Laspinema palackyanum D2c: one gene and its partner. Each later gene encodes a partner of the first gene's protein in a complex. Links are inferred from orthologs where the notes say so. Each region holds a gene or a part of one and is shown on either strand. Other genes may lie near its edges. The genes, in order: pheS and pheT.

Region 1 (11,290 bases):
CTTGGGAAAATCGCACCCTGAGTTGGGCCAAATTAATCGGAGTTTGGACCAGTATCTATTTTGTGGCGATCACGGTGATGGGGACTAAATTGCCTTGGTATGTTTTCCCCCTTTATCCAGCAGTTGCGATCGCCTGTGGGGCAAAACTGGCTCAAGTCTGGGCCGATCGCAAAACCACGGAACCGTTCACCCGTGACCCCCTGTATCCGGTAGCTTGGATTGGGATTCTCGGCACGATCGCCGTTGTATTGTGGGGGTCAAGCTTTTATTTCGGCATCATGGAACCCACCTATGGGACCTATTTGCCGGTGTTGTTAATTGCTGTGGCGTTAACCCTGAGTCTCTCAGCGTTGCTGATTTATCACCAGGACCGACAATTTGTGCTGATTTTGTTCTGGGGGATGTTTGTTTCGCTCTGTTTATTCGTGAGCTCTCCCCATTGGATTTGGGAACTGAATGAAGCTTATCCGGTGAAACCTGTGGCAGAGGCGATCGCCCAACAGACTCCCCCCGGTCAAAAGATTTACACCTCGTTCCCCTATAATCGGCCTTCGTTAAATTTTTATAGCGATCGCCAAGTGATTCCCGCTACCCCAGAGCAACTCCAACAGTATTGGCGAGAACAGGAACAGCCCTATTTCCTGGTGGAGCGCCCGACCCTAGAGGCTCTCAACCTCGGTCCGAGCCAAATTCAGAATGCCAATGAAGGTTGGCTATTAGTCTCCCGCGAGTCTTTGTAAGGCAATCCGCAGAAAATAGTCGCCCCAAACTCTGAATCTTGGGGCGATCGCTGTGGTGGTGAAGCCGGGGAGTTGTTCTGGACCCATCCCCAAAACCGAACTCATTCTCCAGACTCGGGCAATGAGTCCCTGACCTCCCCACTTTCTTCCATAAACTGCCCGAAGGGAGGGCGATCGCCGCTCCAATTTTCTAAGCTGGCAAAGGTTACACTCGCCACCACTAGGCCCGCCAACACCGCCCAAATCGAAGGGCGTTTTTTAATTCCCACATCCCTGAGAATACGAGCCACTGGGCTGCTCTGACGTCGCAACAGCCGCGACACGGACAATTGTTTAAAGGTGAAGGGGTCTCTAACGTAATGACCGCTCCAACTAATCACTAATCGAGCTTGACAATGCGGGCAGGTATAGAGTCCGCCTAAAATCTCCCCTGGATTTCTTTGTCCAGAGCGATTGCATACGGGGCACAAGACAGAGTGACTCTCGAAGATATGCGCGTTCATTCGACTTTCCCGTTTTCCCAAAACCGTAATGGATCAATTGTGGTCAACACAACACCAGTGGCGTCGCTTTGGTTGTCAAGGCAAGCTCAGGGCTTGCCTGAGTTATCCCGCTCTTTTGCTACTCCCTTCACCGCTTCGGATGGGCTAGAAGAGGAATGGAGTGGGATAGCTTTGGTTCTTTAATTCTTAGTCTACTGTGCTTTTCTTTGTGGCGTAAATCTGCTGTCATATATCTCAATACATCAGCACGCGATCGCTGCCCTATTTTCAAAGAAATTTAGCGTTAACCATCAGGGATCAACCCCATATCCGTCCAGGGATTACAAAACTTTACAATCAATCAGGTTTTACCTAACTTCATAAAGTTGATGCAGCCTCCACAGGGATAGCGATCGCCTCTCTAATAGCATTCCCTTATTCCATAACCGGCTATCACGTCCGGCATTCACCCCCAGGAATCCCGACTCACCCCGGTTATTTCCACGGAAATTCCCATCCCTGCAACAACTCCACCCCCACCGGAGAGGTCAAATTGTAATGGAGGGGCGTCAGGGTAATGTAATTTTTGCGAATTGCGTCCACATCTGTGGGTAACGTCGCCTCCAATTTCGGGTCCAAAGTCTGTTCCACCTCTTCTAAGACTTCCCCGGCTAACCAATAATAAGTCTTTCCCCGAGGGTCAATCCGCTTTTCAAAAATATCCACATAGCGGCGAATCCCTTGGCGAGTCAGGGCCACCCCTGCGAATTTCTCGGCAGGGACTGCCGGAATATTGACATTCAGCAACATGGACGCCGGTAACGGGTTTTTTTCCAAAAATCTCAGGAGAGAAACGGCAAATTCTGCCCCGGGTTGGAAATCTTGGGTTACATAACTCGCTAGACTAAAGGCAATACTGGGAATGCCTTCGATGGTGCCTTCCATTGCCGCAGAGACGGTCCCGGAGTAGAGGATATCCGTTCCTAAATTTTGCCCTCGGTTAATCCCAGAGAGGACGAAATCTGGGGGACTGTCCAATAAAGCCCACAGGGCCAATTTAACACAATCTGCCGGGGTCCCTGAACAGGCCCAGGCTTTAATCCGGGGGTCAAATACCGATTCCACCACTTCCGCGCGGATGGGATGATGCATGGTTAATCCATGTCCCGTGGCAGAACGTTCGCGATCGGGACAAACTACGGTCACTTCATGGTTTGCACCCTGAAGGGCCTGGGCCAAAGCATAAACCCCAGGGGCGTAAATGCCATCATCATTACTAATTAAAAGTTTCATTCCGGAAAAGAAAACCAACAACAACCTGTCTGTATCATCTTGACTCAATTTCAAGAGCAATGGTTAGAATGGAGAGTTTCGGGGTGAATTCCCCCAGTTTCAAAATCAGATTTAAACAATCCAATCTTAGAAAAAAGCGACTGCATTCTGATAAAATCTCCCCCAAGAAAGCTCCTTTTTTTCTACTCCGACGAGAGTTTATAATTCAGGGGTTCACAAAAAGTTTCTACCCCCGTTTCCAAAACGAAAATAATCACAGGGGTTGCTAAGATGGGCGGACAGAGACGAGATTGGGTCAGGGATTCCATGATTTGATTGAGGTTACCTGCCTCTAACGCAGTGCGGAGGTCCGTTTGACACAGAAAAGCACGACATCGTTTGGCAACCCCTTCTAACCACCGTTCCGAGGTATCCGGTTCTTGTCCGGCCTGAATCGCCAGCCCGATCGCCGCATCCTCTATATCTCCCTCACAATCCTCGATCGCATCTAAGGCAACGAGAGCATCGGGATAATTGGCTAATTCAGACCGATACCGGGCAATGTCTGCAAAGGATAGGACGATGGTCATCAGTTCGTTCATACAAGTGGACATCTTTCATTGTGCCAGATCCCACGAAGTGCAATCTGGCAGGGTCCAAGGTTCAGTGCCTCTACACCTCCAGTCCCCTCCCCTTGGCAAGGGGAGGGTTAGGGTGGGGTTCTTTTGGCGTGGCGATTCCCTACGGGATAGCTGCGCTTACTGCGCCTGTATGGAGACCTCTTTACTTCCTGTGTCTTCGTGACGCGCGATCGCCTAAGAGGGACCCCACCTGACGCCTCCCCTTGCCAAGGGGAGGGGACCGGATGTGTTCTTCCTGTGTCTTCGTGACGCGCGGTAAGCAGAGCTATCCCGTAGGGAATCGCCCAAGAGGGACCCCACCCTAGCCCTCCCCTTGCCAAGGGGAGGGGACCGGAAGTGGGGACCTCCTCCGGTATCGATGCTCTAGGCTGATTCGGGGTAACCCTTTGCGCTAAACTCGACATGGCGGGAAATATGGATTGAAACTCGTGGCATGACTACTCAGCTTAGTGATTTAGAGAACCAACTAGAAAACCTGCGTCAGGACGCAGTGGGGGCAGTCGCCTCGGTGAATACCCTTGATGAACTCGAACAACTGCGAGTCAACTATCTGGGCAAAAAAGGGCAGCTTTCTCAAATCTTGCGCGGAATGGGAAAATTAGAGGCTGCGGACCGACCCCGAATTGGTTCTCTTGCCAATGAGGTCAAGGAAGCGCTGCAAAGCCAACTGGAAGGGCGGAATCAGGATTTACTCCAGGCCCAAATTCAACAGCAACTCGCGGCAGAAACTCTCGATGTGACGATGCCGGGAGTGTATCGTCCCCAGGGTCGGATTCACCCTTTGAATGCAGTGATTGACCGGGCGATCGATATTTTTGTGGGGATGGGGTACACCGTCGCCACGGGTCCAGAAATGGAAACGGACTATTATAATTTCGAGGCCCTGAATACGCCGCAAGACCATCCAGCGCGGGATATGCAGGATACCTTCTATCTCCCCGATGGTAACCTGTTGCGGACTCATACCTCGCCGGTACAGATTCGCTACATGGAAAAACATGAGCCGCCGGTGCGGATTGTGGCCCCCGGACGGGTCTATCGCCGGGATACGGTGGATGCCACTCACGCGGCAGTGTTCCATCAGATTGAAATTTTGGCTATAGATAAGGGAATTACCTTCACGGACCTCAAAGGGACGTTGAAAGAGTTTGTCCGCCAAATGTTTGGGGAAGATTTACCCTTGCGCTTCCGTCCCAGTTATTTCCCCTTCACTGAACCATCTGCCGAGGTGGATGTGCAGTGGAAAGGGAAATGGTTGGAGGTGTTAGGATGCGGCACGGTTGATCCGAATGTGTTAAAAGCCGTGGGGTATGATCCGGAGGTTTATACAGGATTTGCCGCTGGATTCGGTGTGGAACGGTTTGCGATGGTGTTGTATCAAATTGATGATATTCGCCGGGTTTATAGCAGTGATTTACGCTTTTTGCAGCAACTTTAGGGCGTTTAAATCATTGGGATAGGAAGTGCGGAGTGGGAGCGAGATGCTCTATTTTAGAGTAGGGAGCGAGAACTGGAAAAGGGAGCGAGACGCTCCCACTCCCAAAATAATTATCTAAATTCTATATCGCTTTTACCGGGCAATTCTTTAAGCCAGAATTGCTTCTATACCCTGGCGCACCTGCTGGATATTCTGGCGTTGTTCATTGATCCAGGCTTTTTCGGCTTGCCATTGTTCGGGGGTTTCCTGCTGATACCGTTCCTGCTTTGTGAGCAATTCGTTATAAAAGGCGATTCGTTGATCGATAGCCTCAATGGCTACTTGGGTTTGATCCGTGAACAAAGTCTGAATTATATCTATCAGAATCAGAAATAAATCTTCACAGAATTTTTCAAAGGCTTCCAGATTCATACCCATCATATCCTGTTTGGCCAAATTATTTAACGCTTCATTATAAAGAGTGGGAAAATTAATAATTTTACTGGGTAAACTGTTCCGGGACTGACTAAACTGTTGTTCCAGTTTCCTCCGGGTTGAGTTAATCTGCTCTTGCCAGGTTTTTTGAGTCGATTTATCCAAGCGATTGATACAATCGTTGAGGGTGTTAGATTCGATTAATTTTAATTCTTGATTCATCAGCGTTAACTTCGATTGAGTGGTTTCGATGAGAGTTACTATCAAGGATTCTAGTTCATGCCGTAATTCCTTGAGCAAGGCATCTTTTTCAAAAAAATGAATTCCTTTTTTGAATTCCTTCTTTTTGTCATCAAAAAACCATTTATTCCGGAGTTGAGTTGCCCTTTTGCTCCCAAAGTCATGAATTTCTGTAACAACTTCCGTTTGGCATTGCTGTCCTAACTGACGAACTCGGAAACTGGCACCAGTCAGTTCACCCAGATGGTCCCAGATTGCTGGTTTAGGGGCCTGAAGAATGTTGTATTTACTCAAGCGAACATCATCCGCATGAGCCAACTTCGTCAGACCAACTTGGGTCAAGCGTTGCAGGCGTGCTGCTGACTGCTGAAGCTCTTTCAAACAGGGTTGCAGGGATTCAGAGAGCTGTTTTGCTGAGTCCTTAATCTCTACTGAGCTAGATGGATCCATCTCCACCTGCTGGACAGACTGGGTAATAGCCTGAAAGGTCGCCAAGGTCGCCATGTATTCATTCATATCAGAGCTTTTCCTTATTACTCATAACGATTATAATAAAACAATCATCACTAAATCTAGCCCAATTTGGTAAAAATTATGATAAGGATAGAGGCAAAGATAATTGGATCCATTCGGATAGTCTGCGGAAAGGTTTCAGTCAATCAGGATGTACAATTTATTTTGCCTGACGGCTTATTCGTCTTTCCTTCCAAGATTCAGGCGGCGATCGCCTCCGGAGCCTATGAAGTCGTCAAGAATAGTGCGGGGACTGCACTGGGTATCGCACAAGACAAGGCGACGGGTCAATTCGTTGCTCATGCCATTGGGATGAGCGCGCAGCCATTTTTAGCATTAACGCCTCTACAAATAGGATTAACTGGGATGCAAATGGCTCAAAACCATCTTGATTTTCTGAAAATCTCCAGGATGCTTAATGATGTGCTAAATACTGTAGCAGCACTGCAAGCGAGTACACCTTTGATTGGATTGGATCCGGTAGCTGGGGTAGTATTGGCAGCGGTTAACATCTGGCAAGCCTTGAAGTGGCGGGAAGATATTAAGAAACTACATTTACAAGTTAACAACGGTTTCATTGACCTGAAACACGCATTGAAGAACCAAAGGGCAGAAATTCTTCAACGCATTGAGCAAATACCTAAAGATATTCAATTTAAAAATCATGAAATGATTTTATCTCAATCTTATGAGGAATTTAAAGAAGCTATTGTTTGTTTAAATCATGCTTTAATAATGACCGATATGAAGCATAAAAATGATAATTTCACTCTAGCCAAAGGAATGTTACACAATGCTCTAGTCACTTATAATAATCCAAATTTATACCAACAGACTTCGGCGGCTGGACAACTGCGCCGGATGGAGTGCAGTTGGTTGATTGACCAGACCATTACTACAATCTACCAACTCCAAGGCCAGCATGAAGTGGTAAGTGCGCGCCTATCTAATTTACGCAAAAAAATCCGAGACAATTCTCTCCAAATTATCGATCGCTGCGAATGTGACAATGAACTCGATTTTCTGTTTCCGGAAGTCATGCGGATTCATACCCAGGATTTACCCTTATTAGAATCTTGGCAAAATCAAGTGGATTGGATGAAAAGTCTATCGCCCTCCGAACTCAAAGAATTAGCCAGCTTAGAATTACCGGATGAGGAGAACTCAGGCGCGACAGCAAATACGAATCCGGCTGAACCGCCCGTGGAACTGTCCTTTTATGAAACATTAAAGCAAAAATCGCATTACGATTCCCTGCGGGATCAACTTCGCTTTATTGTGAAACCGGAATTGCGCCAACATCATGAGTCTTATGTGTTTCAGCGCGCCAATGCTACGGGATATCCGGCTTTAGCGCCCTCAAATTGGCAAGAAGTACCCGATTTGACAGTGGCAAATCTTTATCATTATTTTAAACAACAAGAGCGCTACGCCTAAATAATCGGCAATACTTTAAACAGGAAGGGCGATCGCATTTTGGGGTGAGTTAGGTTGCGATCGCTTTTTAAATCCGTGAGGCAGAGACTCCGGCCCGACTCGGTTATTCCTTTAGATAGATGACAGATTGTTTCTTTCCCTCCTATGCTCGATATCGTCCAAAAGAATAACAAATTTGCCTTAATCTAGCCGGAGAAGTCACTGATGTAGCAATCTCCTTCTCTGACTATTGTCTGTTAATAGAGAACAGGCGATCGCCTGAGCGGAAGCTAACCACCAAGAGCAGTACCCTGGGTATTTCTCCCCAATCAATCTGCCCTTTATCTGGGAAAAAACTTAAAAAATCAAAACTTGTTGACAATAGATCCAAGCCTACGTTACCCTTTAGAAAACGAAACAAGGTAAAAATAATTTCTCATCATCAGTAAAGAGAATCACATTTCTATACTGGAAAATATCCAGATTACTGCATTTGTGCTGAGTTTAGAATGAGCTGAATTTTTGGGTGTTTACGCTGTGCGAAAACCCTGTTTTATCAGAATCCCTTAATAAAGGGTAACTTTTTGCTTAGGAAACATCTCGGTGTTTCAATCAATCTGAATTCGTTTCACTGAATCCTGTTAAAGGTTAAAACCGACCATGAATCAAGATAATAATTTTGAAGACCAGAAAAATGAAAGTTTAGAAATGTTTCGCCGGGAGACGGGCGAAAACTTGACCACAAACCAGGGAGTTCTAATTGATGACACCAATAATTCCCTAACCGCTGGCGATCGCGGTCCGACGTTAATGGAGGACTTCCATTTTCGCGAAAAAATGACCCACTTTGACCATGAACGAATTCCCGAACGGGTGGTTCATGCCCGGGGTTCTGCGGCGCATGGTTATTTTCAAGTGTATGAATCGATGGCGGAATACACCAAGGCGAAATTCCTCCAAGACCCTGCGGTGAAAACGCCGGTCTTTGTCCGCTTCTCGACGGTGGTTGGGTTCCGGGGTTCAGCCGATACGGTTCGGGATGTGCGAGGGTTTGCCACTAAGTTTTATACCGAAGAAGGGAATTATGACTTAGTGGGTAATAATATGCCGGTCTTTTTCATTCAGGATGGGATTAAATTCCCGGATCTGGTTCATGCGGTTAAACCGGAACCGCACAACGAGATGCCCCAAGCTTCTGCCGCCCATGATAATTTCTGGGACTTTATTTCCCTGATGCCGGAATCGATGCACATGATTATGTGGGTGCTTTCCGATCGCGCTTTACCCCGCAGTTACCGGATGATGGAAGGGTTCGGCGTCCATACCTTCCGCTGGATTAATGAGCAAGGTAAGGCGCACTTGGTGAAGTTGCACTGGCGTCCGCCTCTGGGAATGCACTCCCTAGTCTGGGATGAAACCCAAAAGCTGGCAGGGAAAGACCCAGATTTTAATCGCCGTGACCTTTGGAATGCGATCGAAATGGGACATTATCCAGAATTTGAACTCGGAGTCCAACTCGTTGCGGAGGAAGAAGCAGATAAATTTGACTTTGATTTGTTAGACCCGACCAAGCTAATTCCCGAGGAATTAGTGCCGGTGAAAATCATTGGCAAAATGACCCTCAACCGCAATCCCGATAACTTTTTTGCGGAGACTGAACAAGTGGCGTTCCACCCCGGTCATGTCGTCCCGGGAATTGATTTTAGCAATGACCCGTTGTTACAAGGTCGTTTGTTCTCTTATACCGATACCCAGTTAATTCGCTTGGGTGGCCCGAACTTTGCAGAACTCCCGATTAATCGTCCGGTTGCTCCCACTCATAACAATCAGCGCGATGGGTATTCCCGCCAAACCATTGATAAGGGTCAGGTAAATTATTTTCCCAACTCTCGGGCAGGGGGTTGTCCGATGGCGAACCCGGAGAATATGCGCGCTTATAAGCACTATGCAGAAAAGGTGGAAGGCGTGAAGATCCGCAAACGCAGTGAGAGTTTTCAGGATCATTTTAGTCAAGCAACCTTGTTCTGGAATAGCTTATCCCAGGTGGAACAGGATCACCTCGTTTCTGCTAGTCACTTTGAGTTAGGGAAGGTGGAAGACAAGCAGATTCAGGAACGGATGGTGGATCTGTTTAATCATGTGGATCATGAATTAGCCAAGCGGGTCGCCAAGGGAATTGGCATCTCACCTCCTACTGAACCTGCTGTGGAAAATCACGGTCGCCGTTCTCCCTCTCTGAGTATGGAGAATACGGTTAAAGATACGGTGACGAGTCGGCAGGTGGCGATTTTAGCTGCTGATGGGTTTGATGGAACTCAGTTAATGCAAATGAAACAGGCATTACAGGAGGCCGGAGCAAGTGCCAAGATTGTCTCGAAGTTTGGCGGGATGATTACCAGTGCATCTGGTGAACAAGTGAAGGTGGATAAGATGTTTATCGCCACGGGTTCGATTATGTATGATGCGATTTATGTTCCCGGGGGACGAGAAAGCATTGAGACGTTGAAGCAGGAGGGAGACGCGATTCATTTTATTAATGAGGCGTTCCGGCATTGTAAGGCGATCGCCGCCACGGGTGAGGGGGTGGAATTACTCAAGGCATCGAGTATCCAAGGAGTGAGCTTATTAGAGTCTGACTCCAATGGACAGGTGCGATCGGAGAAAGGGGTGGTTACTCTAACCGGAGGGTCGGACTTCCAGTCAGCAGCCGAAACCTTTATTCAGGCGATCGCCCAACATCGTCACTGGGTCCGAGAACAGAAAGAAAAAGTACCCGCCTAAATCGGATTATCCCCCGTCGGGTCGCGATCCAGATGCGCTAAGGGAACTCCAAAAAATAAATCATCCCAATGTTCGTAGTGACTCCTTTAGGAGTCATCTTTAGAGAAACCCCTGAAGGGGTTACTACAAACATTGGGATGATTTATAAAATCCCAATGTAGGCTCACAAGGGATTGATCGCCCCCGGTGGTCTCTTATAACAGTCCTTGGGATTGTTCTAGCAGTCGGGTGGCATTGAACGCACTCAGGGGAGCACTAAACAAATATCCCTGCATTTCATAGCAGTTGAGATTCAGCAAACAATCCCGCTGGACGGCAGTTTCTACTCCTTCCGCCACCACATTCATATTCAGCTTTTGTCCTAGAGTAATAATCGCCGAGACGATCGCCGCTTCTTTGGCATTGAGTGCGACATCCCAGACAAAAGACTTGTCAATTTTCAGGGTTTGGAAGCAAAATTTTTTCAGATAATTTAAAGAAGCATACCCAATTCCAAAATCATCGATCGCCGTGGAAATTCCCATTGTGCGAAACTGACGCAAAATGCTATCGGTCAAATCCGGGTCATGCATCGCCGTGGTTTCGCTAATTTCTAACCCCAACCAATGGGGGTCTAGCTTCGCCTCTCCCAGCATTTGGGAGACAATTTCGGCTAAATCCGGATGGTGGAATTGACGAGTGGAGAGATTCACCATCATCCGAATCGGAGGTAATCCCGCATCCTGCCATGTTTTATTTTGGCCGATCGCCTGCTGCAACACCCACCACCCCAATTTGATAATCTCACAGTTGTCTTCTGCGATCGGAATAAACGTATGGGGAGGAACTAATCCCAAATGCGGGTGTTGCCACCTCACTAAAGCTTCCATCCCAACCACTGCGCCGGTTTTAAAATTTACCTGGGGTTGGAATTCCAAAAAAAATTCTTCTCGGGTTAAAGCCTCATGAAGTGAGTTATCCAAAACCAGTAACTCAGAGGCTTCTGAACTCATGGCAGGAGAGTATATCTGGTAATGATTCCGGCCCTGTTCTTTGACGCGATAAAGGGCTGTATCCGCATTTTTAATTAAAGTTTCCGGGTCATCTCCATCCCGGGGATAAAGGGCTAAACCAATACTCCCCGTAATATAGAGTTGGTTACCTTCAATCTCAAAAGCGGGACGGAGACATTCCAGCAGTCTTTGAGCAATCTGGGCGGCATCTTCTGTACTGGTAATTCCTTCTAACAACAGAATAAATTCATCTCCACCCCAGCGGACGATAATATCACTATCACGCAGACAACTTCGCAAGCGTGAGGCAGCGGTTTGGAGGAGTTCATCGCCGACAGCATGACCGAGGGTGTCGTTAATG
Region 2 (11,466 bases), on another replicon or contig:
TATACTCCAATACCTCACAAGTTTGAATCATCCACTCGATCGCCTGAGATAACACAACCGGACCGCGCTGATAAACCCGCTGTTCCAAATCCTGACCGTGGATCATCGCCATTGCCAGATATTTTTTGCCCTCATCCACAAAAAAATCATAAAACTGCGGTACCCCAGGATGATTCAACCCCTTAAGGATCCGTGCTTCCCGCTCAAATAATTCCCGAGCTTTAGGAATCCGGGTCATATCCGCATTCATTTCCTTTAACACCAACATTTTGGGACGGGGGTTATTTTCCTCGGGAGGAACGAATGCCAGATAAGTTGTACCCATTCCCCCTTGACCCAAAGTTTTCAAAACTTGATACTCTCGGATCTGCCGTTCCACCAGAATCGGCGCGCCGCAGTGAATGCAGAACAGGGTATTGGGAGGATTATTGGCATGAGTGCAAACCGGGGAAACCGGGGAAACCGGGGAAACCGGGGAAGCCGGGGGAGAGGGGGAAGAGGGGGAAGCCTGGGCTTCCAGGATAAACTTTAACAGTGGACCTCCTCGGGCTAACTGAATCAGCGCCCCATTACTGAGGCGCGACTGCTGGACCGGGTGACCATTGACAAACGAGCCATTGGTCCCGTAATTGATCAACTGCCAGACTTTGCCGTGAGTGCTATCCTGGGTCAGATGTAACTCCAAATGCAGGCGAGACACGACCGGATCATCAAGCACTAGATCATTCTGTTCAGGCGATCGGCCAATGCGAATCACATCAGCATTGTCAAACCGCCACTGTTTAATCGGAGAATTCGTGTCGTCTACCAAAACCAGAGTAACCACTTCGGCAACTCCTTGAAACATCATTGAAACTTAGCCTTAAACCTGATCGAAGCACAATCTAAAGGCGCACCGAAAGCCCAAACCCCGGCTTTCGGTACGCGGGGATTTATCGTTCACGGACTAGAGCACGAACGGCGATCGCCGTAATATTATCGTGACCGTTATATTGATTCGCTAACTCAATTAACGCCTTAACCCCAGGCTCTAACGGCATTTCTGCATTTAGGAGGGGTTCGAGATGAGTCAAATAGTGAGTCTCTAACAAATCATTATCCGTCAGACCATCAGAAGCCAGAATCAATAAAGTATCTTCCTCTATCTTAAAAAACTGCACCTCGGGGCTAACAAAATCCTCATTGCGAGGACCCAGCGCCTGGGTGAGTTGGTAGGCATCGGGACGCAAGTAGGCCGTTTCGGGATCCACACCGCGCTGAATTTCCCGTTGCCCCACTTCATGATCCACCGTAACTTGCTGCAATCCCCGAGTGCGAGTAAAGCGATACAGCCGACTATCTCCCACATGAGCAACGGCTACATTCTGATCTTCAACCAACACCATCACCAGGGTGGTCCCCATGCGCCCACTGCCCCCGCGTTGTTCGGCTTGGTTCAGGTCATAAATCCCCTGATTGGCAAACAGAACCCCGGTGGAGATGACCTCTTTATTCGGTAAGCTATCCTGCCAATATTGATGGAAATATTCCCGCAACTTTTCCACCGCTAAAGCACTAGCGATTTCCCCGCCTTCATGTCCTCCCATGCCATCACAAAGAATGTAAAGCCCCTTGTGGTGGGTAGAAAACGCTCTAGCACCCTGACGCTGCTTGACTAGGGTTTCAATGCCAAAATCGTCTTCGTTATGGGTACGTTGCCGTCCAATATCCGTCTGTCCCGATGCTTCGAGGTTTTCTAACAGAATCGGCATGACCATCGTGGGACTGTCATCCATATCGAGGTTATCGGTGATTGCTCCGAGGTAAATCGGGTCAGATTGGGGGGAACTGATGGGAGTTGCCGGTTGGAGTTGAGATTGGAGGGTTTGCAGGCGCGATCGCAGTCCTTCTACACTGTCCCACTCGACTTCAAGTAATTCTGCCACCACCTGTTGTAATTCAGAACTCTCATCCTCTTCTGTCTCCGGTGTCAGTTGTGCCGAATTCAAGAGAGTTTGCCAAAACTGCCCCACTGCGGTGAACCTGGGGGTGGCATCGGGCAGATCAGGATATAACCGTTGTAGACACAGAATTTGGTCTTCTACATCAAGACGGAGATTTTGCGGTTCTAGTAAACTTTGCTGACAGTGCCAGGGTTCTAATCCGATCCAGAGTTCCGTCACTTCCTGCAACCAGTGCAGGATTTGGGAGGGAAGGATGGGGTTAGTTTGAACATATTCCATTAGGAATGGTTGGGTGGAACGGTCTTCTAAGAGGATGACCCGGCGATCGCCCCAGTGCCATGCATCATGGATCGCCGGAACGATCGCATAAAATTGGGAGTGGAGGGCCAGATATGCTTTGGCGATTGCCGGAATTGCCAGGGCCAAAGCGGGAGTGGGATGATCCATGCGATCGGGGATTTCTACAGGGTGAGAACTCAAAGCCAAGAGGGGCGATTGTTGCAGGGGAACGCAATCTAGTACCTTCACCTCAATTTCCCCCTGGGTGAGTTGATTTAAGGCCAAATCCTCCAACAGTTGATAGCGTTTCTCTTGGTCTAAAAAGGACCAGGCAGGCAGAATCTCGTCGGGTTCCTCGGGGATTTCTAATGCTGCTGCCGCCGATGCCACCCTGGAGGATTGTTCTTCAGATAGGTCAGTCTCAGGACTATCCAGGTCCGTCTGTTCTATTGCCGGTTCTGTCTCCAGGGAGGATTCCTCCAGGGTGGCGACTGCGGAGGTTTCTACATCCGCCTCAACTCCCAGGGTTTCCGAGGGTTCTGTACTTTCCCGGACTTGTTCCACCACTTCCGACAGACTGGCGATGGTATCAACCTCGGAAGTCTCAGAGGCGATCTCCTCGGGGAGTTCTTCCTCTGTCCCTGCCTCGGATTCTATTTCCGGTTCTTGTGGGATATCGGGTTCCAGAGGTGCCGAGACGGACGCCACAGCCATTTCCGCCGTCTGCCCGGTTGCCACAGATACGGATTCCTCAACCACTGGAGTCTCAACCGCGTCTGCAACCTCGGCATTCTCAGGTACTCGTTGGCGATCGACGATCGCCAGCCAAATTTGCCCCGTGATGGCACCGCAATTATGGCAGTTTAAATCACTGGCAAGCACCGGGGTTCCACATTGCCCACAGGATTTATGGGTGAGGGACATCCCACATTTTTGACAAAACTTGTTAGAGTTTGGGTTCTCGAAATGGCATTTAGAGCAGACAAGCATAGTAATATTCCAGTTCAGAAATTTAAGAGTTTTAATCAACCTGGATTTTTAACGATCGCATCTTAATTTAGGATACTACTTGGATTTTAGCGTTCCTATCCTATTGAGTTAACCCCCGCTAGACTTACTCGATTTCCCCCTCCTTGTTCCCAAACCCCTCGCGTCCCCTTCCCTGTGACTTGCCCAGGGAGGGCGTTAACCCGCACCTTGAAGGCAGGACTTACGCAAATTTTGAGAATCCACCCCTGATGTAGAGGCGATTCCCTTGCTCGCCTCTACATCATGGGGTATCACTTTTCCAAGGGTTTTGCCACCGTAACGACCCAGGGAGTCCCTTTAAAATGCTTGGATCCATTCCTTGACCTCGTATTCGGTCCAAATCCCATTTTTCCAATAAGGGTCACCCTCGATCGCCTCCCGGACGGTTTGTTCATCTGGGGCTTCATAAATCCCAAACACTTTGGTGACATCTTGCGTAGGACCCAGGGTAATCACTAAACCCGCTGCTTTTTGGGCGCTGATTCCATCTAGGTGCGCTTGTCGATAAGGGGCGCGTTTTTCCAGAACATCTTCGCAGTAGCTGCCCCACATTACATACTTCGGCATCGTTTTATTTTTTAGACTAGAGGTTGACAAGTGAACCGTTATATCCCCAGGCATAGGGAAGTCTAACCGCAGGTCGGGAGTATGAACCCCCGACCGTTGGTTGTGGGGAATATTTCCCCGGGAAGAGAGGGGGTTAGCTTCGCAAACTCACCGCAAACTGACTGACTAAGGCATCCCGAACCTTTTGATGGGCCGGTTCTATCTCTTCATCAGTGAGGGTGCGATCGCTGGCCCGATAGACCAGTCGAAAGGCTAAACTCCGTTGTCCTTCCGGCACATTCTGTCCCCGATAATCATCGAACAGTTCCACGGACTCTAACAAAGACCCCGCAGACTGACTCATCACCCCGGTGAGCTCACTTACCGCTACCTCAACCGGCGCATAGAAAGCCAAATCCCGGTCTGATGAGGGATAGGAGGAGTAAGCGCTAAACTTGCGTCCAAATGTATCTTGCGTGAGAACATCTAAAATGGGTTGTAACTCCATCTGGAAGATATACACCTCATCAGGCAGTCCTCGGTCTTGTCGGAGTTGGGGATGGAGTTGGCCAAAAACCCCAATATTCCGGTCCTGCAACCACAAAGAAGCCGTTCGTCCCGGATGTAACAGAGTGGGATAGGCATTGGATTCCGGACGATAAGTGATTTCCAGTCCGAGGCGATCGCAGACACTTTCCAGAATCCCTTTCGCCTCATACCAGGACATTGGTTGTTCCCGACCACTGCGGACCCAGCGGCCTAGGGTCGGATCACCGCCTACAATTCCGGCGATCGCCTCTTGTTCCTTCAGTCCTTCGCTATCTTTCCAGAATGTGCGACCCAACTCAAACCCATTCAGCGGACCATTGCCTTGGGCTAAATTATACTCAAACGCATCAATTGCCCCAGAGAGCATTTCCGTCCGTAAGGCAGAATATTCCACAAACAGGGGATTAGCTAACGCAATTTGATTCTCCTGTTCAGCCTTAACTAACGAATAATGCATCAGTTCCGTCAAACCCGCACTGCGGAAGGCCGATCGCAAATCTCGCCTTGCCTGTTGTTCGGGTCCAAGTTGACCGGCAGCACTTTGGGTTGGTAAGGTTTCGCAGAACTTGTCATACCCATAAAGACGGGCAATTTCTTCGATTAAATCGATTTCCCGTTCCAAGTCCCGAGCCCGATAGGGTGGTACTTGCACCGACCAGACTTGACCGGGGGTAATCCCTGTGAGGGTACATCCCAAGGCAGTGAGAATCGGTTCGATATCCGTTGCTTGTAATTCTCCCGTGCCTTCCCCTTGGTTGATGGGTCCGAGAACCTGATTAACGCGATCGCGGCGCAGTTCGATGGATTGGACCGAACCCCCGACGCGCAGTTCTTCCGGACGTGCATCGGCAATTTGTTGATGGACGGGAGTACCGCCTGCGAGTTCTAGGAACAGGGCGATCGCGCGATCGCAAGCGGTTTCTAATCCCGCATAATTCACCCCCCGTTCATAGCGCGCCGAGGACTCCGTGCGTAACCCCACCGCGCGAGACGATCGCCGCACTGCCGGAGGGTCAAACAATGCCGCCTCTAAAATTAAATTCTGCGTCCCTTCATAGACTTCAGTTTCCTCCCCACCCATCACCCCAGCGATCGCCACCGGCTGATTATTCGCCGTAATCAAGAGATTTTGAGCTTGCAGAGTGCGGGTTTGACCGTCGAGGGTTTTGAAGGTTTCCCCAGATTGAGCAAACCGGACGCCGAGAGTGAGGGAATCTCCTCCGGCGAGGGTTTGGAGGCGATCGCGATCGAAAGCGTGTAACGGCTGTCCCCATTCCAACAGAATGTAATTCGTGACATCCACCACATTATTAATCGGACGCACCCCTGCCGCTTGGAGACGCTGCTGCAACCACAGAGGAGAAGGAGCAATTTTCACCCCGGTGATTTCGGTGCCAATATAGGCAGGACAGGCTTTGGATTCGTCAATTTTTAAGGACAGACCCTTGCCACCGGATGTAATATCTGTGCCCGAGGCAGTCGGTAATCGTAACGAGGCCCCAGTCAGGGCCGCCACTTCCCGGGCTACCCCCACCATACTCAAGGCATCAGCCCGATTTGCCGTGGATGTTAAGTCTAAAATTACATCATCCAGACCTAACAACGGAGAAACTGCCGTCCCTAATTGAGGGTTTTCCAGGTGAAAGTGATGAATCCCTTCGGATTCCTTCGCCAAACCTAATTCGGCTAACGAGCAAATCATCCCCTCAGAGGGGACGCCGCGCAGTTTAGCCTTTTTAATTTTTAAGTCAATTTTGGGCAGATACGTCCCAATCGGGGCCACGGCGACATAAATATCAGCCCTGGCGTTGGGTGCGCCACAGACAATATTTAAAGGGGAATCCCCGCCAATATTGACCTTGCAGACGCTTAGTTTATCGGCATTGGGATGTTGTTCACGCTCGATAATTTTTCCCAACACGACGCCGTTGGCCCAACTGCGCCGATCTTCGATGTCTTCTACTTCAAATCCAGCCATCGTCAGCGTATGGGCTAACTCTTCTGGAGACATCGTGATGTCTATCAGTTCCCGCAACCAGTTTAGAGAAATCCGCATTGATATGGACGCCTAAAATAAGTCAGCCTGACTCATTTTACAAGAGCATGGGTCGGCTCATGGGTGGAAACTGGGTTTGGGGGAGAAATCGGCTAAAAGATTCCCCGTTTGCCATTGGGTTTAATGGTTAACCAGTTGGTGCGGGCCATCGCCAGTTGGGTTTCGCTGATTCTGGCCCCGGTGAGGTTGGCCCCGCAGAGGTTGGCCCCGCGTAGATTGGCTTGGGTAAAGGAGGCTTCCATCAAGTCCGCCCCTCGGAGGTCCGCGCCTTCTAAATTGGCATTGACAAAATAGGCTTTGGTTAAATTGCTATCCCGTAGACAAGCTTTGACTAAACTGGCACGTCCGAAGTTGGCACTTACGAGGTCCGACCCTTGGAAGTTGACGCGATTGAGCTTGGCGTCATAAAAATTAGCGCCGGATAGGGTAGAGGACCGCAAGTCTAAGCCTGTGAGATTGCAGTCGCCAAAGTCTCGTTTGCCCTTGCCATAAGCAAGGCGAACTGCCTTGGCATCTAAGATGCCATCACTGGCAACACTGGAAGGGGCTAAGGTTTGGGTACGAAAGCTCGTGGCAAAACTGGGATTAGAATTCATCGCTGAATTTAAGGCAGTGGCCCCGCGACTGGCGGCTTTGGCCTTTTTATTGGCGCGGCGCGTTCGCAGTAATTCCACTTCTCGGGCGGCAGGGGATAATGCGTGGTGATTTTTTTCTTCGAGTCGGGTTTCTTCTTCTTGCTGGGATACGTCTTTGCGTCGCGTCGAGAGTCCTTCGGAAAGGGTTTGACGGTGGGATTCTACATCGAGGGCGCGGAGGGCTTCTTCTGGGCTTTGGTAGCGATCGCGCACGGAAGCTGCCAGCATTTTTTCCAGGACCGCTGCAAAACTATCACTGACATAAACGAAGGGACGCCAGATCAGTTCGGTTGTCATCGGGTCATAGTCGAAATGCTTGGGGGATTTGCCGGTGAGCAGATACAGGCAAGTGGCTCCCACGGCATAGATATCACTGGCATACACCGGGCGCAATGCCATTTGTTCTTGGGGGGCAAAACCCGGGGTCCCGATCGCAAAAGAGGTAAAGGCGGTTTCTCCGGTGGAATTGGCGTTGAGCAATGCAGTTTGACTCACTTGGTCCTTGACTGCCCCAAAGTCAATCAAAACTAACTGATTATCCACGTCCCGGCGAATGATATTGGCGGGTTTGATATCCCGATGGATGACTTCATTATCATGCAGATATTTGACCAAGGGCAGGATTTCCCGCAGAAATTGTTTGACCGCAAATTCGCTAAAAGGTCCATTGCGCTTGGCTTCTTGTTTGAGGGTTTGACCCCCAACATATTCCTGAACTAAATAAAATTGGCGATCGCTTTCAAAGTAATCTAGGAGTCTAGGGACTTGGGGATGATTGCCAATTTTCCCCAAGGTTTTCGCCTCGCGCTCAAATAGTTGCCTTGCCATGTCCAGCACCCGAGGCGAGGTTGAGGCGGGGCGCAGTTGCTTAATCACGCAGACAGGCTTTCCAGGCAATAGGTCGTCTACGGCTACAAACGTAGCTCCAAAACCACCTTGACCCAATGCTTTAAGTACGCGATAGCGATCGCGCAGGAGTAAATTTGAGCCACAGGCTTGACACTGGAGGGCTTCGTCGGCATTTTTAGGTTCCGGACAGGCGGGATTGACGCAGTAGCTCATGAAACTTCACCTGATTGTTAAAACGGATGTTTTTTGACCCCTTGAGCGAGTCGTTATAGATGCAAGACCCCTTTTGCTTCAAGCATAGCAAGTCATTTGAGTGAATCTATCCTTACCTTAGACCATTGGTTGAGAAGTCTCAAAGACAAGGGAGCCAATCTGGTAAAGGAATATCAAATTTATAAGGCGATTGTGTAAAGTCTTCGTAAATGCCACGGCGATCGAGATGGGACAAGCGCTCCTGATAGCGATCGCTCTATGCATGAGAGTTCCCTCAATTCCCCCTGAACAAACAAGGCCGCTCCGGTTTTTTCCGGAAATCTTCGACTTTAGTCGAGTTGGATCCTCCCTCGGCGCGATCGGTTATCTCAAAGGATCCTGTTTGGGATAATTTTCTCATTTAAGTGATTTTTGCAAAAAAACCCCCTATAGTGGCAATTTCATAGTAGGGGCCATTCATGAATCACCCCAACCCCAGTCATTCTCTTGAATTGTTCGTAGTAACGACTTCAGTCGTTCTCTTCAATTGTTCGTAGTAACGACTTCAGTCGTTCTCTTGAATTGTTCGTAGTAACGACTTCAGTCGTTCTCTTGAATTGTTCGTAGTAACGACTTCAGTCGTTCTCTTCAATTGTTCGTAGTAACGACTTCAGTCGTTCTCCATGTTCACTAAAATTTGGCAACCGTTGCAACAACCTGAAAGTCTTATAAAATTGTGTTTGCAGTCGGTTTTTAACCGACTTTAGCTATTAGGCGGGGGTTTTAACCCCCGCCGGTTGTTGCCACTATGAACGAAGACAAGAGAACGACTGAAGTCGTTACTACGAACGAAGACAAGAGAACGACTGAAGTCGTTACTACGAACGAAGACAAGAGAACGACTGAAGTCGTTACTACGAACTAAGAGAACGACTGAAGTCGTTACTACGAACTAAGAAAAAAAGAAAGAGGTAAAATAAAGGCGGGTTCATAGAACCCGCCTTTAGAACAGCTTAGAGTTCTACCTTGACTCCACGCCAGAAGGCGACATATCCTTTAATTTGCTTGGCAGCATCTTTAACATTGGGATAGTACCAGGCGGCATCTTTATTCACCTCACCCTCAACCACGATATCGTAATAACTGGCTTGACCCTTCCAAGGGCAATTGGTGTGGGTATTACTCTCTTGGAAATATTCCGACTTGATGGAGTCAGGGGGAAAATATTGGTTTCCTTCCACAACTTCACAGCGATCGCTCTCGGCTAAGATGGCTCCATTCCATAAGGCTTTGGGCATGATAGGTTACTCCTGATGTAAGGGTCTGTTCACCATTATGAGCCGATCGCGGGGCAAGTGGTGTAGATTCTGGGGAAAACTAACCCTCCATTTCCACGGCGATCGTCCTCACCAAGCAGCGCAGTTTCGCTGCGGGACACCAGGCACAGCTATCGTGAAGTTTGGTGGAAGAACGAGCACAAACCGAGTTCAGCCAAAGTTCTCCCGTGATTGGACAGACGAAGGTGTTGGGGTCGATCGCCCGTTGTCGGTATGCCGCTAAACAAATCACAGGACCCCCTTCCGATAACGGTTGCCCAACCGTTGAGGGGGTTCCGTCAGGGGGGGCGGGTGGGAGCATTCTCATCCGACTCCACCGATGCTGGGTGGTTGGATGCCTTAATAAAGGCGTTCCCATGTTTCTCCTCACATCACTTAAGTTATAAAAAAGCATCAGGCTGGCAAGTCTCATCTCAATCCTTGTCAGCAAAGGCTACATCGAAACTTCTAGCGAACAGACCCGGTGACCGGATAAAATCAACGATCAGGACCTTAACCCCAAATACCCACTCAATTTAAGCATGATGAGGGTCGGTGACCCGATAAAATAAGGTGAAACTCAACGACAAACAGCGAGCCATGTCAGGCATCAGCCCCTTAAACGCCACTGCCCCGAATCAGTTAGAGCGATCGCTCAAGCATTTTTTTGGGCATGATAGCTTTCGTCCGGGACAGCGAGAAATTGTCGAAGCCGCCCTCCAAAATCGGGACCTGCTGATCGTCATGCCCACTGGGGGCGGTAAGTCTTTGTGCTTTCAACTCCCGGCCCTCCTGCGAAAAGGGATAACCGTGGTGGTTTCCCCCCTGATTGCCTTGATGCAGGATCAAGTCGAATCCCTCAAAAATAACGGCATTGCCTGCACCTTTCTCAATAGCACCCTGAGTTGGGAAGAGTCGCGATCGCGGGAAACCGCCATTCTCCAAGGTGAAATCAAACTCCTCTATGTCGCCCCAGAACGTCTGCTGAGTGAACGATTTCTGCCCTTCATGGACATGGTACGCGCTCAAGTTGGCATCTGTGGGTTTGCGATCGATGAAGCCCATTGCGTCTCGGAATGGGGCCATGACTTCCGCCCGGAATATCGGCAAATGCAACTGTTGCGCCAGCGCTATCCAGAAATTCCCATGATGGCCCTGACTGCTACGGCAACCGATCGCGTCCGTCAAGACATTACCCAACAACTGGCCCTGCGTGACCCCAAAATTCACATCGCCAGTTTTAACCGCCCTAACCTCTATTACGAAGTTCGTCAAAAAACCAAGCAATCTTATCGAGAATTAGTCAAGCTGATTCTCGAAAGCAAGGGTTCAGGAATTATCTACTGTCTCAGTCGTCGCCGCGTAGATGAAATCGCCTATAAATTACAGCGCGAAGGTATTGATGCCATCCCCTATCATGCCGGAATGAACGATGAGGATCGCAGTAACAATCAAACCCGCTTTATTCGGGATGATGCTCAGGTGATTGTCGCGACCATTGCCTTTGGCATGGGCATCAATAAACCCGATGTCCGTTTTGTAGTGCATTATGATTTACCCCGGAATATTGAAGGCTATTACCAAGAATCGGGACGGGCAGGACGGGATGGAGAACCGGCGAATTGTACGATGTTTTTTGGCTATGGTGATATTAAAACCATTGAGTATATTATAGACCAAAAAACCGATGTTGATGAACAACGAATTGCTCGTCAGCAGTTGCGACAAATTATTAATTATTCAGAAAGTACGGTTTGTCGGCGCACCATTCAACTGGGATATTTTGGGGAACGGTTTCCGGGAAATTGTGAAAACTGTGATAATTGTAGACATCCCAACCCCACAGAAGATTGGACCATTGAAGCGATGAAGTTCCTCTCCTGCGTGGCCCGTTGCAAGGAACGATTTGGGATGAATTATATTATCGATGTGTTGCGGGGTTCTAAAAATCAGAAGGTTTTAAAATATGGGCATGAAACGCTCTCGACTTATGGGATTGGATTAGATAAAACCGCTGATGAGTGGAAAATGCTGGGCCGATCGCTGATTCATCAAGGGTTAGTGGAAGAAAC

The links.
Region 2: the proteins of pheS (region 1) and pheT are in contact, whole or in part, in a crystal structure (PDB 6P24), measured with the Escherichia coli proteins. The link is inferred for Laspinema palackyanum D2c from one-to-one orthologs.

What each region holds. Positions count from the first base shown.
Region 1 is NZ_JAMXFD010000021.1:82,694-93,983, forward strand. The notes cover bases 2,710-5,570. They hold pheS (phenylalanine--tRNA ligase subunit alpha), read left to right. Parts: upstream 2,710-3,568; coding sequence 3,569-4,573; downstream 4,574-5,570. Other genes in these bases: NG795_RS20780 (hypothetical protein), read right to left, coding at 2,710-3,096; NG795_RS20790 (hypothetical protein), read right to left, coding at 4,721-5,570. In the rest of the region: NG795_RS20760 (ArnT family glycosyltransferase), read left to right, coding at 1-740; NG795_RS20765 (hypothetical protein), read right to left, coding at 717-845; NG795_RS20770 (hypothetical protein), read right to left, coding at 842-1,120; 5'/3'-nucleotidase SurE, read right to left, coding at 1,718-2,515; more of NG795_RS20780, read right to left, coding at 2,698-2,709; more of NG795_RS20790, read right to left, coding at 5,571-5,743; NG795_RS20795 (hypothetical protein), read left to right, coding at 5,906-7,177; NG795_RS20800 (catalase), read left to right, coding at 7,817-9,937; NG795_RS20805 (EAL domain-containing protein), read right to left, coding at 10,132-11,290.
Region 2 is NZ_JAMXFD010000026.1:55,469-66,934, forward strand. What follows is about bases 3,678-6,714. They hold pheT (phenylalanine--tRNA ligase subunit beta), read right to left. Parts: upstream 6,403-6,714; coding sequence 3,952-6,402; downstream 3,678-3,951. Other genes in these bases: NG795_RS22640 (YciI family protein), read right to left, coding at 3,678-3,818; NG795_RS22650 (serine/threonine-protein kinase), read right to left, coding at 6,495-6,714. In the rest of the region: NG795_RS22630 (protein kinase domain-containing protein), read right to left, coding at 1-850; NG795_RS22635 (serine/threonine phosphatase), read right to left, coding at 933-3,212; more of NG795_RS22640, read right to left, coding at 3,549-3,677; more of NG795_RS22650, read right to left, coding at 6,715-8,099; NG795_RS22655 (DUF427 domain-containing protein), read right to left, coding at 9,092-9,376; NG795_RS22660 (hypothetical protein), read right to left, coding at 9,456-9,773.